DNA from 3 places in the Shewanella sp. MMG014 genome. Region 2 is predicted to be linked to each of the others. Evidence: predicted binding sites of a transcription regulator. Region 2 holds the regulator's gene; each other region holds the start of a gene.
The links. Region 2 encodes LexA, which represses DNA repair genes until DNA is damaged. Its sites were predicted from a motif close to TACTGTATNNNNATACAGTA; they were not measured.
Positions count from the first base shown of each region.

Region 1: a site for LexA is predicted at 3,543-3,562, ahead of mutS (DNA mismatch repair protein MutS). Genes of this name have one in related genera too.
Region 3: a site for LexA is predicted at 2,408-2,427, ahead of recG (ATP-dependent DNA helicase RecG). Genes of this name have one in related genera too.

Region 1 covers NZ_JAGJDZ010000004.1:291,959-298,215, reverse strand. The annotation lists gene alaS (alanine--tRNA ligase) at 1-1,879, opposite strand, end outside; gene recA (recombinase RecA) at 2,208-3,266, opposite strand; gene mutS (DNA mismatch repair protein MutS) at 3,688-6,257, shown strand, end outside.
Region 2 covers NZ_JAGJDZ010000005.1:209,367-215,623, forward strand. The annotation lists gene plsB (glycerol-3-phosphate 1-O-acyltransferase PlsB) at 1-2,060, opposite strand, end outside; gene lexA (transcriptional repressor LexA) at 2,469-3,086, shown strand; gene J8L86_RS10230 (SulA-like leucine-rich domain-containing protein) at 3,083-3,589, shown strand; gene coxB (cytochrome c oxidase subunit II) at 4,030-5,598, shown strand; gene ctaD (cytochrome c oxidase subunit I) at 5,608-6,257, shown strand, end outside.
Region 3 covers NZ_JAGJDZ010000005.1:69,909-76,165, reverse strand. The annotation lists gene J8L86_RS09550 (DUF3014 domain-containing protein) at 1-80, opposite strand, end outside; gene recG (ATP-dependent DNA helicase RecG) at 214-2,289, opposite strand; gene J8L86_RS09540 (response regulator transcription factor) at 2,497-3,117, opposite strand; gene J8L86_RS09535 (sensor histidine kinase) at 3,121-4,272, opposite strand; gene J8L86_RS09530 (tetratricopeptide repeat protein) at 4,346-5,035, opposite strand; gene J8L86_RS09525 (calcium/sodium antiporter) at 5,255-6,181, opposite strand.

The DNA of each region.
Region 1 (6,257 bases), on a different contig from region 2:
CAGTTTTTAGCTGATGGTTACGACGGATTTGGGTATTAACCATATCTTCTACTTGCTTGAGCTCTGCAGCAGTTACGGCTTCGAAGTGCGCAAAGTCAAAACGTAAACGCTCAGGGTTAACTAAAGATCCCTTTTGATTTACGTGAGTTCCTAAAACATTACGAAGGGCGGCATGTAATAAGTGAGTCACCGAGTGATTTAACTGTGTACGGTGACGTAATTTCTTATCCACTTCTGCAGTGACTTTTTGGCCTACAGTCAATGTACCTGCCGTTAACTTACCTTCGTGACCAAATGCTTGACCGAAGATTTGTGTATCAGCAACTTCAAAAACATTTTCGCCAATTGAAAGTAAGCCTTTATCACCTACCTGACCACCTGACTCTGCATAAAAAGGGGTGTTATCTAATACGATTACCGCTTCTTGACCTGCTGCTAACGTCTCGACTGATTCACCACCAACATAAATTGCAGAAACACTGCCTTCACCGTTTAATTCGGTGTAACCACAAAACTCAGTTTCACCTTCGATTTTAAGACCAGTATTATAATCAGTACCAAAATTACCAGCAGCTTGTGCACGGCTTCTTTGCTCAGCCATCGCAGCTTCGAAACCGGCTTCATCAACGGTAATATCACGTTCACGACAGACGTCAGCTGTTAGATCCACTGGGAAACCATAGGTATCGTAAAGTTTAAAGGCTGTTTCACCATCTAAAACGTTAGTATCTAACTCGTTTAACGCAGCATCTAAAATACCTAATCCACGCTCTAGTGTTCTGGCAAATTGTTCTTCTTCAGCTTTTAACGATTTTTCAATAATCGCTTTAGCTTCAACCAAACTTTTACCCGCATCGCCCATGACTTCAATTAGGGTAGGCAGCAATTTAAAGAAGAACGTATCGGTTGCACCTAACTTATTACCGTGACGCACTGCACGACGAATGATACGACGCAATACATAACCACGGCCTTCATTCGACGGCATCACACCATCAGCAATTAAGAATGAACAAGAACGAATATGGTCAGCAATTACGCGCAGTGATTTATTTTCTAAATCTTCAACCCCAATAATCTCCGCCGCTTTTTTGATTAACGCTTGGAAAATATCAATTTCGTAGTTTGAGTGTACGCCTTGCATGATAGCTGCAATACGCTCAATTCCCATACCTGTATCGACTGAAGGTTTTGGTAGCGGTTTCATTTCACCGTCAGCTTGACGGTTGTACTGCATGAAAACGATATTCCAGATTTCAATGAAGCGATCGCCATCTTCTTCTGGTGTACCAGGGCGGCCGCCCCAAATGTGCTCGCCATGATCATAAAAGATCTCTGAACATGGACCACAAGGACCTGTATCACCCATTTGCCAGAAGTTGTCAGAGGCATAAGGAGCGCCTTTGTTATCACCAATACGAATAATATTTTCAGCAGCAACACCGATTTTCTTATTCCAGATTTCAAAGGCTTCGTCATCAGTATCGTAAATAGTGACACAAAGTTTTTCTGTTGGTAATTTCAGTGTTTGGGTTAAAAAGTTCCACGCATATGAAATGGCTTCTTCTTTAAAGTAATCACCAAAACTAAAGTTACCTAACATTTCAAAGAAAGTATGGTGACGGGCGGTGTAACCTACATTATCTAAGTCATTATGCTTACCACCAGCACGGACACAACGTTGCGATGTCGTTGCACGTGAATAACCACGATTTTCCAATCCTAGAAAAGCTTCTTTAAATTGGTTCATACCCGCATTTGTAAATAATAACGTTGGATCGTTATGTGGTACTAACGAGCTACTGTCGACAACTTGGTGTCCGTTGTTACCAAAATACGCTAAAAATGCGCTTCTTAATTCTGTGGTGGTCTGAAACATGAAATCGCCCTAAATGGATAAATTCTATTTATCATGAAGCTGAATATCAGCTTTAAATTGGCAACATTATATACTTAAACAAACTGAAGGTGCGAGATCCAAGCGTATTTAGATTAGCGATTTTCTTGCTATGAGGGGCGATTACTGTAATCGGTTAATTGGTTTTTAATAATCTGTGCCGTAATACGAGCTAAATGACGTCTTTAATGAAGTCATATCTTTATGCGCGGCGTTCGATCACATATGCCAATGAATAGAGCACTCACAAAAAAATCGCGGCCGACTCATGTCGACCGCGATAGTTATTTTCATTACTGTTAAAACGTGATTAGAACACTTCACCTGTTTCTAAATCGATGTTTTCATCCGACTCGGCTGGTGCCGCTTCTTTTTCAGTGCTTAATAGCATTTGACGTAAATTTGCTTCAATTTCTTCAGCTACTGCAGGGTTTTCAACTAGGTATTTACCCGCATTTGCACGGCCTTGACCAATCTTGTTGCCTTGGTAGCTGTACCAAGCACCAGCTTTCTCAACCAGCTTGTGTGCTACACCTAAATCAACGAGCTCACCAGTACGGTTAATACCTTTACCGTAAAGAATTTGGAATTCAGCTTGTCTAAATGGCGCTGCAATTTTATTTTTAACGACCTTTACTCGAGTCTCGTTACCTACGACAGCGTCGCCGTCTTTAATCGCACCTGTACGACGAATATCTAAACGTACAGAAGCGTAGAATTTAAGTGCATTACCACCCGTTGTGGTTTCAGGGTTACCAAACATAACACCAATTTTCATACGAATTTGGTTAATGAAAATAAGTAGCGTATTTGACTGTTTTAAGTTACCTGCAAGCTTACGCATTGCTTGGCTCATCATACGTGCGGCAAGGCCCATATGAGAATCACCAATTTCACCTTCAATTTCAGCTTTTGGTGTTAATGCTGCAACAGAATCGACAATGATTACATCAACAGCACCTGAACGTGTTAGCGCATCACAGATTTCAAGCGCTTGCTCACCAGTATCAGGTTGTGAACATAATAGGTTATCAATATCGACACCTAGATTTTTTGCATAGATAGGGTCTAGAGCATGCTCAGCATCAATAAACGCACACGTTTTGCCTTCACGTTGTGCTGCAGCAATAACTTCAAGTGTTAACGTTGTTTTACCCGATGATTCTGGACCGTAAATTTCAACGATACGTCCCATTGGTAAACCACCAGCACCTAAGGCAACATCCAACGAAAGCGAACCTGTAGAAATGGTTTCAACATCCATTGTGCGATCAGCGCCCAACTTCATGATTGAACCTTTACCAAATTGCTTTTCAATTTGACCTAATACAGCATTCAGCGCTTTCTCTTTATTTGGATCTGCTTTCATTCTCTTTATCCCTTTAAGGTGACTCAGTTCGAATAACGAACTTGGTAACGAATAAATTTGTCTGTTTCGTAATATGAGCTCAGTATACTGTATAATCATACAGTATCAATAGTTACTGTATAATTTTTTTCCTTTTTTTTACCTTACTATTATTTACACATTAAAAATCATACAGTTAATAACGAAAATATATTAATAACGATAAATAGTAGACAAACAAAACCACTGTATACAGTACTTCTAAGTTGGGTAAATACCTGAGTTTACAACAATAAGTATTGTTCAAAAAATCAGTAAACAAGGGCAAGACGGCATAGCATCGTTGCGATTCTATTGGGTATCAAATCAATTGTTGTTAAGATGACCGCCTATATTGACCCAGACTTAGCCTAATTCAAAATAAAGTAAGAGCAATCACTTAATGACCGTAAATGAAGACCCAAATTTAGAAAAGCACACTCCCATGATGCGCCAGTATTTAACGCTGAAAGCACAGCATCCTGAAATGCTGTTGTTTTATCGTATGGGAGACTTTTATGAATTATTTTATGAAGACGCTAAGCTGGCATCGGAACTGTTAGGTATCTCATTAACTGCACGTGGAAAAAGTGGTGGTAACGCGATTCCCATGGCAGGACTTCCCTACCACGCCGTTGAAGGTTACCTCGCAAAATTGGTTCAAATTGGTCAATCTGTCGCTATTTGTGAACAAGTCGGTGACCCTGCTACAAGTAAAGGACCAGTTGAGCGTAAAGTTGTAAGAATTGTTACCCCAGGTACCTTAACCGACGAGGCCTTACTACAAGAAAAGCAGGATAACTTACTTGCTGCGGTATATCAGGGTAAGAGTGGATTTGGCTACGCGACTTTAGATGTTTCGTCTGGTCGATTTGTTATTGTTGAACTTGAAAATGAAGAAACACTAGAAGCTGAACTGCAACGTACCAGTCCTGCAGAATTGCTCTACAGTGAAGATTTACTTGACCGCCAATTAATTGAAAATCGCAAAGGCATACGTCGAAGACCTGAATGGGAGTTTGATTACGATACCAGCATTCAATTACTTCTAGAGCAATTTGGTACCAAAGATCTTCATGGATTTGGTATTACAAATGCTAGGCTTTCGCTACAAGCAGCTGGCTGCTTAATGCAATATGTCAAAGACACACAAAAAACAGCTTTGCCTCATATTAATAGCATCACCATGTTTAATCAGGCTGATACTATCATTCTTGATGCTGCCACCCGCCGAAACTTAGAACTTACTATTAATTTATCTGGCTCACGTGATAATACCTTAGCTTGGGTACTCGATAAGACAGCGACGCCGATGGGAAGTCGTATGTTGCAGCGATGGATCCACCAACCGCTGCGTGACCAACAGCATATTAGCCAAAGGCAACAAGCAGTTGCTGAGTTAATTGATACGGGGTTATATGCAGACTTACACCAGCAATTAAAAGCCCTTGGCGATATCGAACGTATCATGGCGAGGCTAGCTATTCGCAGCGCACGCCCACGAGATTTTGCCCGTCTTCGCCAGGCGTTGGCTTTATTACCTGAAATTCAGCAAACTTTAGGTCACTGCCAACAAAGTGAACTCCATCGTCTAGCCAATTTATTAGGCGAGTTTCCAGAGCAGCAACAGCTATTGGAAAATGCGATTGTCGATAATCCGCCTATGCTTATCCGTGATGGCGGCGTAATTAAAGCGGGTTACAACGCGCAGTTAGATGAATGGCGTGGCCTAAGTGAAGGGGCATCTGATTATCTAGTACAATTAGAAAACCGTGAAAAAGAACAAACAGGCATCAATACCTTAAAGGTCGGCTACAACCGGGTTCACGGCTACTATATCGAAGTGAGTCGCTTACAATCAGATCAAGTTCCTTTGAGCTATCAGCGTCGTCAAACACTAAAGAATACCGAACGCTACATCACACCAGAGTTAAAAGAATACGAAGAGAAAGTGCTATCTAGTCAAGGAAAGGCATTAGCGATTGAAAAGCAGCTTTGGGAAGAGTTATTTGATTTACTTTTACCTAAATTGCATGAACTACAACTGTTTGCCCAAGCTGCATCCGAATTAGATGTGCTAAGCAACTTTGCAGAGCGAGCTGAAACACTGGATTATCATTGTCCAGAAATCAGTAATGACATTGGTATTCATATCGAGTCTGGCCGTCATCCTGTGGTCGAATTAGTTAGCCAAACACCATTTATTGCCAACCCTGTCACCCTCGCGCCTAAGCGAAGAATGCTTATCGTAACAGGGCCCAATATGGGGGGTAAGTCGACTTATATGCGTCAAGTTGCGTTAATCACGCTTATGGCTCATATAGGTAGCTTTGTACCTGCACAAAAAGCAATTATCGGCCCTGTAGATCGAATATTTACACGTATCGGCGCCTCTGACGATCTCGCTTCTGGACGTTCTACTTTTATGGTCGAAATGACAGAAACCGCTAACATTCTTCATAATGCTACAGAGAAAAGTTTAGTTTTAATGGATGAAATCGGTCGAGGTACTTCGACCTATGACGGTTTATCTCTAGCTTGGTCAGCAGCAGAGTATTTAGCTGAAAAAGTCGCAGCGTTAACCTTATTCGCAACCCATTACTTTGAATTAACCCAGTTGCCAGAGCAAATAACTGGCACTGCTAATGTACATTTAGATGCCGTTGAACATGGTGACACGATTGCATTTATGCACGCAGTGCAAGAAGGTGCAGCCAGCAAAAGTTATGGCTTACAAGTTGCTTCACTAGCAGGGGTACCAGCCCACGTCATAAAAGCGGCGAAACAAAAACTGCATATGCTTGAAAGTCGTGACTTTGCTAATAACAATCAAGTACCGATTCAAGAAGCATTAAACCTGACATTACCTGAACCCCAGTCATCTGCTGCAACAGACAAGTTAGCTCAGATAAATCCAGACAATTTAACGCCTAAACAGGCTTTAGATATGTTGTATGAACTTAAAAGGCTAGC
Region 2 (6,257 bases):
TCAAACTCGTCTGTACCCGAAATAAGCTGTTGCTCAACAAATAAGTTTAATACGCTATCAATGTAAGCGGGTAAGTCTTCAATCCCCATAAACAACTCAGCCTTGAGTAGCGGGTAGAAGTCATTAACGATTTCATGAATTTTTTGACGATTAAACTCTTCGTATTGCACCAAGCAACTCGCAATTAACGAAGGAACTGCCATTAAATGGATGATGTTATTACGGTAGTAGCTCATCGCAATTGCTGAAGACTCTTCAATCGCAATAATTTCACCAATTTGATCAGTGTGCGAAGTAAACTTTTTCAGTGATAGACATTGATCAACTAATTCACTAGCACTGCCTTGAGCTACTGAGGTGTAATCAGTGTAAGGCACTTCTTTCATCAATTTAAGATATAAATCTAGCTGACGTTCCAGCTCTGTGCGCTCTAATGCATTTTGTTCAGCGGCTAATAACACCATACTGGTTAACGTAACAGAGCTCGCAGCTGCTGCACTGTTAATGTTTGTCATCACTTTATTGGCTAATTGATTAACCGCAGGCGTTAACCATGTTGGTTTTTGCTCGGGATCTTTAGCCACTTCTTCACGCCAATCAGGCGACTGCTGATTTAAGAACTGCTGTACGTTAATTGGCTCACCAAAGTTAACGTAACCTTGTCCAAAGTTACCCAACTTACGCAATGCACCAAACACTTGCCATACAGATTCTTTTTGCTTTTTCTTACCACTTAATTCTTTATGATAAGTCGACACTTCCATGACATGATCGTAGCCAAGATACACTGGCACTAAGGTCACAGGACGCTCGATACCCCGCAATACGCTGTTTACCGTCATCGCTAGCATGCCTGTTTTAGGAGCAAGTAGACGGCCAGTACGTGAACGACCACCCTCAGTGAAATACTCAACTGAATAGCCTTTAGCAAATAGTTGATCTAAATACTCTCTGAATACTGCGGTATAAAGCTTATTACCGTTAAAACTACGACGGATAAAGAAGGCACCACCACGGCGGAACATTGGACCTGCCGGCCAAAAGTTAAGATTAATCCCTGCCGCAATATGCGGTGGAACCATGCCTTGATAATAAAGAATATATGACAGTAACAAGTAATCCATATGGCTTCGATGACACGGCACATAAACGATTTCATGACCATCATGATGCAGTTTACGAACTTGCTCCGCACTCTTGATGCTAATACCACTGTATAACTTGTTCCAAAGCCAAGTTAAGAAACGCTCAGCAATACGAATCAAGTTATCCGAATAGTCTGCCGCGATTTCATCAAGGTACTCAATGGCTTTTTCACGTGCCTTTTCTTCGGGAATTTTTTTGTTAACGGCTTCTTCTTGAATGGCACGCTTGATGGATTCTGACTTTAACAGTGAATTGAACATCGCTTGACGATTAGGAAGCTGAGGCCCCGTCATCACCTTACGTTGTCGGCGAAAATGCACACGAGCCACACGGATAAGCTTATGCGCAATACTGACATCTGTGCCGTGTTCATCAGCCATATAACGCAGCGACATGGCATTAGAAAATTGAATGAAGTTATGGCGACCTAAAAATAGAATCATTAACCATTTACGTAACCATGTTGGGTTTTCACGCTCAAAAACCGCAGCGGTCATGGTGTCATCTTCTTTACCTGGGATACGCCCCCAATATAGGCTTACAGGCACAAGCTGGATGTCGAGTTCTTTGTTCTTTTGGTGTAATTCGAGCAACTTAGTAAAGTTTGCTACAAATTTATCGCTACTATGGCGCTTACCAAACAAGGGTTTACGCCCTTCCACACACACAATTCTAGGGGTATTGAAACCATCAACATCTAACCGTTCATACGGACTTGGCAAGTTATATTTAGCTGTCATTTCATGTAAGGCAGCAATATCACTCAGCGACTCCGTTTTCATCACATAGACCACTGGCTTGTCAGGATCTAAGTTAAGGTCAGCGAACGGATCTTCAGGCACAACAACACTGTGTACCATTAATTTCTGAATCCAACGTAATGATTTAGCAATGATAGAATCTGGTTTTAGCATGGGTCTTCGCATTATCAACAACGATTTATTGCGCATAGGATACCAGAATATCATTCAGTTACACTAACCTCGGTAAATCTAGTTAACATTTAAGTAGCAAGTTTTGTTGGTTCTAACATCAAGTATCAATCACTTAGTAAGTAGCAAAACATTTAGGTACAGTACTGTATAAATAGACGGTATCCAGTACTTTTTGGCTTATTCACTTGAGTCATCAATAATAAAACACACTAATTTACCAGCCCCTATAAAAACAATAAACTACTGATTTAATGAACTTTAAATAACTAGAAACTTCGATAAAAATTCATATCTATTGCTTTATCAGCAAAAAATGTTGGTTAATACTTGCGCGACCAAAGATACTGTATATAATGACAGTCACTGTATAAAAAAACAGGAATCAACATGAGACCTTTAACGCCACGACAAGCTGAAATTCTAGAATTAATTAAATGCAATATTGCCGAGACAGGTATGCCACCAACTCGTGCAGAAATTGCCACTAGATTAGGCTTTAAAAGTGCTAATGCTGCAGAAGAACATTTAAAAGCACTCGCTAAAAAAGGTTGCATTGAAATTATTCCAGGTACCTCTCGCGGTATCCGTATGGTCCAAGAAGAAGAGGAAGTTGAAGAAGGCTTACCACTGATTGGTCAGGTTGCGGCTGGTGAACCAATTTTGGCGCTAGAACATGTTGAACAATACTTTCAAGTTGATCCTGAAATGTTTAAACCCAATGCTAATTTCTTACTACGTGTTCGTGGCGACAGTATGAAGGATATTGGCATTATTGAAGGCGACTTATTAGCGGTTCACAAAATGCAGCAAGCTAAAAATGGTCAAGTCGTTGTTGCCCGTGTTGATGATGATGTCACCGTGAAGCGTTTTGAAAAGAAAGGCAACGTTGTTTATCTGCATGCAGAAAACGAGCAGTACTCGCCGATAAAAGTCGATTTAACATGCCAAAGCCTTACGATTGAAGGGCTCGCTGTTGGCGTTATCCGTAATGGAGGTTGGTTATGAACACATTAATAGGTAATGCACCACGTCACCCAGGTTTATGGATGGACATGGCATCAGCAGCTGCGCCAGTAAAGCAAGGTATCGAAACCAAACAAACAGCTAACCAAGGGTTAACTGAATTAACTCAGCTATGCGGCCAGTTAGCCGTATTAAGTCAACAAGGGCGATGGATTGTACTGATTAACCCGCCTCACATTGGTTACAAACAAATTCTAGCGAACGCCAATGTCAGAATGGACCGTGTATTACTGGTTCACACTAAAGATGAAGTCGAAACACTGTGGGCAATGGAAAAAGCACTCACAAGTGGTACATCCAGCGCAGTGATTACATGGACAACCCCATTAGATGCTCGTGATAATCGCCGCATTCAATTAGTCGCTAAAAGCGCCTTAGCACAAGGTGTCATTATCGAAGATGTAAATACTCACTTACGTGATGACCAATTAAACGCCAGTAATCCTGTGACTGCAACCCAATTGAATTTATCTGCATTTCACTAAAGTCTATTTGCTAAAAAAGCCCTTCATTTCGGTGACGGGCTTTTTTTTGCGCCTTTTTTCAGCAAATTAGATGATAAAGTGATCTTGATCAATATTTAATCTCCAAGTAATGTAGTTAACAAGGGAGTAACATTTATTGACCTCTCTTAGTGGTAAAAATGAACATAAGTGATAAAACGCTGTAAAGATTGTGCTGGTACCATGCGGTATAGAAAGCCTTGAATAAAAAGCGTCAATTTAAGAATTGAAAAGTTCAGTATTAGGTACAAGTGTGGCCACCAAAACCCAATAGAATAATCGAGTATTAATACTCACTGCCACCGTGTACTTTGAAGTGATCAAACTTTTTCGGGAATAGAAAAGTTTGCATAGAGCAGAGTATTACTGTGTGACTTTTCCTTGTTGTTATTGCAAATCGCAATTGGCAGAGGAGTAGTCTTGTGAAGCGATTGTTGTATGGATTAATGGTGCTGTTTTTTGCAGTGCCGCTTGCAGCGGCTGATATGCCGCTTAACATGACCCAAGGGGTAACAGAGATCAGTGGTAAGGTTTACGACCTCCATATGATCATTCTTTATATCTGTTGTGCTATTGGTGTTGTGGTATTTGGAATCATGATTTACTCCATGATTTATCATAGAAAATCAAAGGGTGCAGTACCTGCTGATTTCCATGATAGTACCAAAGTGGAAATAGCATGGACTGTCGTGCCGTTTCTTATCCTCATTGGTATGGCAATTCCTGCCACAAAAACCCTCATTGCTATGGAAGACCCAAGTGATGCGGAGTTAACTATTAAAGTAACCGGCTCTCAATGGAAATGGCATTACAGCTATTTTAATGAAGACGTCGAGTTTTACAGTTTACTTTCCACCCCTGCCGATCAAATTACTGGGACAGAAACGAAAACTGAAACTTACCTACTTGAAGTCGATAAGCCCCTCGTTCTGCCAATCAATCGTAAAGTACGCTTTTTAATGACTTCAGATGATGTGATTCACTCTTGGTGGGTTCCTGCATTTGCGGTGAAAAAAGATGCTAACCCAGGTTTTATTAATGAAGCTTGGACCAAGATTGATAAGGTTGGTACCTACCGAGGCCAATGTGCTGAGTTGTGTGGTAAAGACCACGGATTCATGCCGGTGGTAGTTGAAGCCGTTTCTGAAGCAGACTTTGAGCAATGGCTAAAAGATCAAAAACAACTCACTGCTGATGCAAAAGCCGCGGCTGAAGCGTCACTGTCGCAAACCCTGACCTTTGATGAGTTGATGGCTCAAGGTGAACAAGTTTACATGGGCCGATGTGCCGCTTGTCACCAACCAAATGGTGCAGGACTACCTGGTGTATTCCCGTCTCTTATCGGCAGCCCAATCATTAAAGGGTCAGTTGCTGGCCACATTGATATTGTCGTCAACGGCCAGCCTGGTACTGCCATGCAAGCCTTCGCGAAACAGCTTACTGCAACAGAAATTGCAGCTGTTGTGACCTACGAGCGAAACGCTTGGGGTAATGATTCTGGTGATGTGGTTCAAGCTGCAGATGTGAACTCTGGTGGGGCACCTAGCGATGCAAGTTCAGCAAGTGATAAGCCAACGCCTGTCACTTTGCCTGCTGAATTACCAGCGACACAACCTGAGGTAGAACAAGTGGTTGCTGACGTCGTTGAAGAAGCAACACCTGACGTTGTTATGGATGACTTATCTATGGATGAACTGATGGCAATGGGTGAGCAAGTTTATCTCAGCAGCTGTGCTGCATGTCACCAAGCCGCTGGTACAGGTTTACCTGGCGCATTCCCTGCGTTAGTAGGCAGTCCGTTAGTCATGGGCCCTGTTGAAGGACACCTTGAAGTGGTTATCAATGGCCAACCTGGTACAGCAATGCAAGGATTTAGCTCCATACTCTCACCTCAGCAACTCGCAGCTGTTGTGACGTATGAGCGAAATGCTTGGGGAAATAATACTGGTGATGCTGTTCAAGCCACCGATGTTGTTGGTCATGGAAAGTAAGGGATACAGATGAGCACAATTACACAAGATACTACCCCAGCTCATGATGAACATTCTCATGACGGCCATGATGATCACCATCATGGCGCGCCAAAAGGCATCATGCGCTGGATATTAACCACTAACCATAAAGACATTGGTTCTATGTATTTATGGTTCAGTTTTATTATGTTCCTCACTGGTGGTGCGATGGCAATGGTCATTCGCGCAGAGCTATTTCAGCCAGGCTTACAGTTAGTTGACCCTAACTTCTTTAACCAAATGACCACAGTACACGGTCTTATTATGGTATTTGGTGCCGTCATGCCCGCCTTCACAGGGTTAGCCAACTGGCTGATCCCAATGATGATTGGAGCACCTGATATGGCACTGCCTCGAATGAATAACTGGAGCTTTTGGATCTTACCATTTGCCTTCGCGATTCTGTTGAGTTCGCTGTTTATGGAAGGCGGCGGCCCTAACTTTGGCTGGACTTTCTATGCACCGCTATCAACAACCTATAGCCCTGATAGCACTGCACTATTTGTTTTCTCGGTGCATATCATGGGGATCAGTTCGATTATGGGCGCAATTAACGTGGTCGTGACCATTGTTAATATGCGTGCACCAGGCATGACTTGGATGAAGTTGCCATTATTTGTATGGACATGGCTCATTAC
Region 3 (6,257 bases), 140 kb from region 2:
GTTACGCCGATAACACCTGCATTGCTGCCACCTGCACGGCTCGATTGTGGTGTTGTTCTGTCTTCTTGATTGACTTGCATTTCTATTCCTTAGCTTTAAACATCAAAAGTGGAACTGAACACGAGATAAATATTGTTTAGCCTCAAGCTCATCACTCATTCTGCAATATTATTAACGCTTGTCTAGTGATACTAGACCTAAGTTAACAATAATTTATGCTTGTACGTATTGCTGGCGATCACCTAACCAACGGTGAATGATGCCATCAACATTTTCAGGTACTTGTCGCATGACATGTGCGGCAAGTTTTTGGGTGTTTTCAATTAAATACTGGTCTCTGACCAAATCTGCTATTTTCATTTCTGCCAGCCCAGTTTGACGAGTGCCGAGCACTTCACCTGGGCCGCGGATCTCTAAATCTTTTTGGGCAATAACAAAACCGTCATTACTCGACCTTAATACACCAAGTCGCTTTGTTGCTGTTTGCGACAATGGCGCTTTGTAAAGCAGTAGGCAATGACTCACGACTGAGCCGCGACCGACACGACCACGTAATTGGTGTAATTGCGCTAAGCCCAGCCTTTCGGGGTTTTCAATGATCATCAAACTGGCATTGGGTACATCAACACCAACTTCAATCACAGTGGTTGCCACTAGTAAATGTAGCTCACCCGCTTTAAATTGAGCCATTATTTGCTGTTTTTCTGCGCTTTTCATTCGTCCATGCACCAGACCAATATTGAGCTCTGGTAATAAACGACTGAGTTCTTCTGCTGTATCTTCAGCAGCTTGGCATTCCAGCACTTCAGATTCTTCAATTAAGGTGCAGACCCAATAAATTTGTCGATTGTCGTTTAAGGCTGCTTGCTTGACCCGCTCAATGACTTCATCACGGCGATTATCACTCACAGCAACTGTACTGACAGGCGTTCTGCCAGGTGGTAGCTCATCAATGATAGAGGTTTCTAAGTCTGCATAAGCTGTCATTGCTAACGTGCGAGGTATCGGAGTGGCTGTCATGATCAATTGATGAGGATGAAAACCTTGGCTAATGCCTTTTTCACGTAGGCCCAACCGTTGATGCACTCCAAAGCGATGCTGCTCATCGATAATTATCAGTGCTAATTTGTCAAAACTGACTTGTTCTTGGAAGATGGCGTGGGTGCCAATGACCATATTGGCGCTACCATCAGCGATATCCGCTAGTGATTGAGCCCTTGCCTTGCCTTTTAGTTTACCTGCAAGCCAGCCGACTTTTAGTCCGAGCGGCTCAAACCACGCTGCAAAATTAATGGCATGTTGTTCAGCCAGCAATTCGGTGGGTGCCATCATCGCCACTTGGTAGCCATTTTCAATGGCTTGTAGCGCTGCCAGTGCAGCAACTAAGGTTTTTCCTGAACCGACATCACCTTGCACTAAACGCATCATTGGTGTTGGTTTCTCAATATCTTGGCTTATGTCTGCACCCACTCGCTGTTGAGCCCCTGTGGGTTTGAAGGGCAGGGCTTTTAAAAACGGGTTTAGTAGTTGGCCTGTTGCCGAAAGCGTGACAGCTTTATCAAGGTTGTTACGTTGACGCAGCTTTAGCATACTTAAATTGTGCGCCAATAACTCTTCTTGTACTAACCGCTGCTGAGCAGGATGCATCCCCATCTCCAAGTCAGCTTGTTCGATGTCATTGGGAGGTCTATGTATTAACTGTAAAGCATGGCTAATACTCATATTATTGGGCTGTAACTCGGCGGGGAGCAACTCGGTTAACCCGCCGTGAGTTAGGTGAGTCAGAGCTTGTTCGGTTAGTTTAATCCAACTGGCTTGTTTAAGACCTTCTGTTGAAGGGTAAATGGGGGTCAGTGAATCACTTAATGCTGGATTCTCGCCTTCTTTGATTATCTTGTATTCGGGATGAATAATCTCAAAGTGTCTTTTACCGCGCTTAATTTCACCATAAGCGCGAATAATCGCGCCGTTTTGCATGCCATTACGTTGGGCAACTGAAAAGTTAAAGAAACGTAGGGTTAGCATTCCTGTGTCGTCTGCAATAGTGCAGGTCAGCATGCGTTTGCGGCCAGGGACAATTTGGGTAGAAATGATTTCTGCTTCGACAGTGCCATACATGGCAGGATATAAACTCGCAATAGGATAGATTTGGGTGCGATCTTCGTAGCGCATAGGCAGATGAAACAGCACATCTTGTACTGTTTTAATGCCCAGCTTATCGAGTTTTTCAGCGACTTTTTTGGCTACGCCTTTTAAGTCGGTAATAGGAACCTGATCCAATGGTTGCAAATCCACAATGCCTTCATATTGTCGAGTGTTGGCGCTATCATGCTAGCAAGGGTTAACAGAGTTATCCAATAAGTTATACAGTTCACTATCGAGTGAGAATGCTTGCTAGAGACAATAGTACTGTAAATATATACAGATATTTATGCCTATCTTAGCAGAGTTTGAATACAAGGCAATAATATTCCCCTTTTTGGCAGCTAAGCAACGCTATAACCAGCCTTTTTGTTTAGCGATACGGGCAGCATCAATACGATTACTGGCATTAAGCTTACTGATCGCTTCAGACAAGTAATTCCTGACTGTCCCTTCGGCAATGAACAGCTTCGCGGCAATATCACTGGTAGATAATCCTTCGCTGGCAAATCGTAACGCTTTTCGTTCCTTATCATTTAGCGGATCAATATCCCCGATGGCACTGATTGCAAGCTCTGGATCGATCACCTTTTTGCCAGCCATGACCTGCTTGATTGCCGATAATAAACTTTCTGTGGGGGCATCTTTTAATAAAAAGCCATCGACGCCACAGCCAAGCGCTCGCTTGATATAACCGGCTCGACCAAAGGTGGTTAAGATAATGACTTTGGTTTGCAGTGCTGCACCATGCTGTTCTTTAAGCCATTGTGCTAATTCAAGGCCTGTATGCCCTGGCATTTCGATGTCACTGAGCAGTAAATCAAACGAGTGTTGTTTGAGTAACGCAATAGCCTGAGTGCCGTCTTCGGCTTCTGTGACTTCAACTGGGCCAATGGTTTCATCATTGCTAAGAGTGAGCAGTGCTGAAAGCGCTCCTCTCACCATAGCTTGATCCTCTGCCAGTAAAATTTTCATGAATCAGCTGTCCTTATCGGTAGAAAGAGGCAATGAAATCGTGAACTGATAACCATCGGTAATTTGATAGTTAAATGCGCCTTTGAGCAACTGAGCCCGTTCTGCGATGCCTTTTAGTCCATTCCCTTCCACTATCGCTTGTGTTGATGAATTATCAGATAAACGTACGTTTAGGGTGTTGTTTTGATGGCTAAACTGCCACCAACATTCAGTTGCGGTGCCGTGTTTGAGCATGTTATTGACTAGTTCAGTAAACATTAACCCTAGTTGTGATTCATATAACTCGGGCATCTCAGGTAATTGGCCGTTGACGTTCACTTCTATGCTTTGTTCTCGAAGGGATGCGGTTAATTGCTGTAAGGTGTCAGCCAAGCCTTTATGTTTATAATCCGATACTGTTTGTCTGATTTGACTAAGGCTGTCTCTGGCTATTTCTGCTAATTGACTCAAATGCTCTTTTGCTAAAGGCAGGTTTCCTGCTTCAACGAGTTTTTCCGCTAACTGCGCTTTAAGGGCGATAGACGATAAGTTGTGACCCATAATATCGTGAAGATCTCGAGCAATTCTTTCTCGTTCTAGGGCTGTCGCTAAACTGGCAATTTCATCATTTGATTGACGTTGCTGACGTCTAATTCGCTCATTGTTATGTTCTACTACACCAAATAATCCCACCACAAACACGATTAACATGCCGTATAGCGGGAAATAAAATGCGGGATACCCTACAAGGTAGTTTAGTGTCCATAACCCAATACTGATGGCGATAAAGCTGATAATGCTGGTGCGTAATGAGTAAAAAAAACCAATAAAAAAGCCCGCAAAACTAAAAAATGAAATTCCGCCGCTGGTAAATAAACTGGCGATAACCGCAGTCGAAATCATTAAGGATATAGGGTGTATGGCTTTTGCTTGGCTACTTTTATAAGCCCAAAAATAACCGTATAAGAATGGAATTAATAGCAATAGACTAATGCTTACACGCATAACATCATCACGCATAAACCAAATAGGTATGAAATAAAAAATGAGGTTTAACAAATAGACCCAAGCCGTTTTTTGCTTGTAGGCTTTTTCTGGGTGGTTGTTTTCGTTAGTGGTCATATCCGTGTGAACCATTCCTTGAGCAGACTGATTGGCAGTATCTTGAGTATTCATAACCTTTCCTTAGCAAGTTAGCATACTGCAACCCATCGGCAATGGGTAGCAGTAGCTAACAGGCCCCGTGGCATTATTGACTAGCATTCACTGTAGAGGTTGGGTTTAGCAGGAAGTTAGCCCATCCATAGTCTGGATTAATGGTTAACGCTTGTTGCCAGTCCTGCTCTGCAGCGTCTTGTTGACCGAGCTCTTGTTTGGCAAGACCTCGCCAAGTGTAAGCTTCAGCATGTCCCCAACAGATCTCATCACAAGGGTTTTGATAGCGTGCAATGGCTAATGAGGCCAACTCACTGGCTTTGTCGTAACCTCCACCATATTGCGCAGGCGTGTAAAATGCACTCATAGCTTTAACTAATGCAATTCGAGGGTTGTCGGGACTTAATTGTTCAGCCTGCTGTAATAAAGCGCCTGCTTTAGATGATAATTGTTGGGCTTTAGCGCCGTCATAAGCGATTTGCATGCCATAGATTTGCGCTAATAATGTCATCGATTCAGCATGATCTTCACGACTGATAACTGCTTCAAGTGTGGCTTGTGCATCAGTAAGCGCACGTTTTGCGACACCACGTTGTCCTAAAATATTGGCAGTAATTGCAATACGGTATTGGGCATAGGCATGTTCATAATCAACACTTTGCTGGCTGATTTGATTGAGCGCTTCAAGGTTCATGGTATTGGCTGCAGCATCAATACTACTGATATCTGCGACACTGGTTTGACTGACTAAAGATAAGGTAGCGGCAATAAATAATGTTTTCATGATTAACTCCGTTTATTCAAGTGTGTGTTGAGTGCAGAGTTAGTATTCAATATTGGCGTGAATGTGTGCAGGCACAAACGTCATCAGTTTATAATGACAAATGTCATTAATAAAAAAGCCAGCATACTGAATTAGCATGCTGGCTTATGGTTTAGCCCTGATGTTATCGTCTTAGGTTTTTTGTTTGACCCTATCGAATAGACTGAACCGTTTTTATACTTACGCTTGGATCACTAAGTAACTGATATAGCCTAAATAGCTGGCGACTAAAACAGCAGCTTCTCGGCGACCAATCCGCAGGCCTGTGTAAGCAAAGGGCAGTAATACTGCTGCTAATGCGATCATGACCACCCAGTCTATTTGGCTTATCTCATTACTGATAATAGGGTGGATAAGGGCCGTTACCCCTAAAATCCCTAAAATGTTAAATAGGTTTGAACCAACAACATTACCAATCGCTATATCACTTTCGCCTTTCAGTGCTGCCACAATAGAGGTGACAAGCTCCGGCATACTGGTGCCTATCGCGACGATGGTGAGGCCAATAACCACCTCACTAATACCTACCGACTTTGCCATGGCAACTGCGCCATCGACAAACAAAATGCCGCCACCGACCAGCATAGAAATACCGACAATAATCATTAGTACTGAAAGGAGGTTGCTTTGATTTGTTGCACTTTCAGAGTCGTCATTTTGTTGTTTGTCTGCTGTGAAATAGCTAAATAGTAAGTAACTGATAAGCAACGTAGTGAGAATGACGCCATCAAAAAAGCTTAAACCACCATCCAGTAATAACCCCCAAAACAATAATGAGGCCGCAATCATAATAGGGATATCTCGGCGCACCATTTGTGATTCGATTTTTATTGGACGGATAAGCGCGGTTATTCCTAAGATTAAACCGATATTGGCAATGTTTGAGCCGATAACGTTGCCCAACGCAATTCCGCTATTACCTGCAATAGCTGATTTAACACTCACTGCAAGCTCAGGGGCGCTGGTGCCAAAGGCCACGATTGTTAAACCGATAATAAGCGGCGTAAGTCCCAACTTGAGCGCGATTTGACTTGCTCCTCGCACGAGCGCTTCTGCACCTAGGGTTAAAATCAAAAAACCGCCGATAATCGACAACATAATTAGCATGATTCACTCTCAAAAATGGCTGAAACCGAAATGGACGGCAAGCATAGTGATTTTTTAGTTTTGCGCAATTTAAATT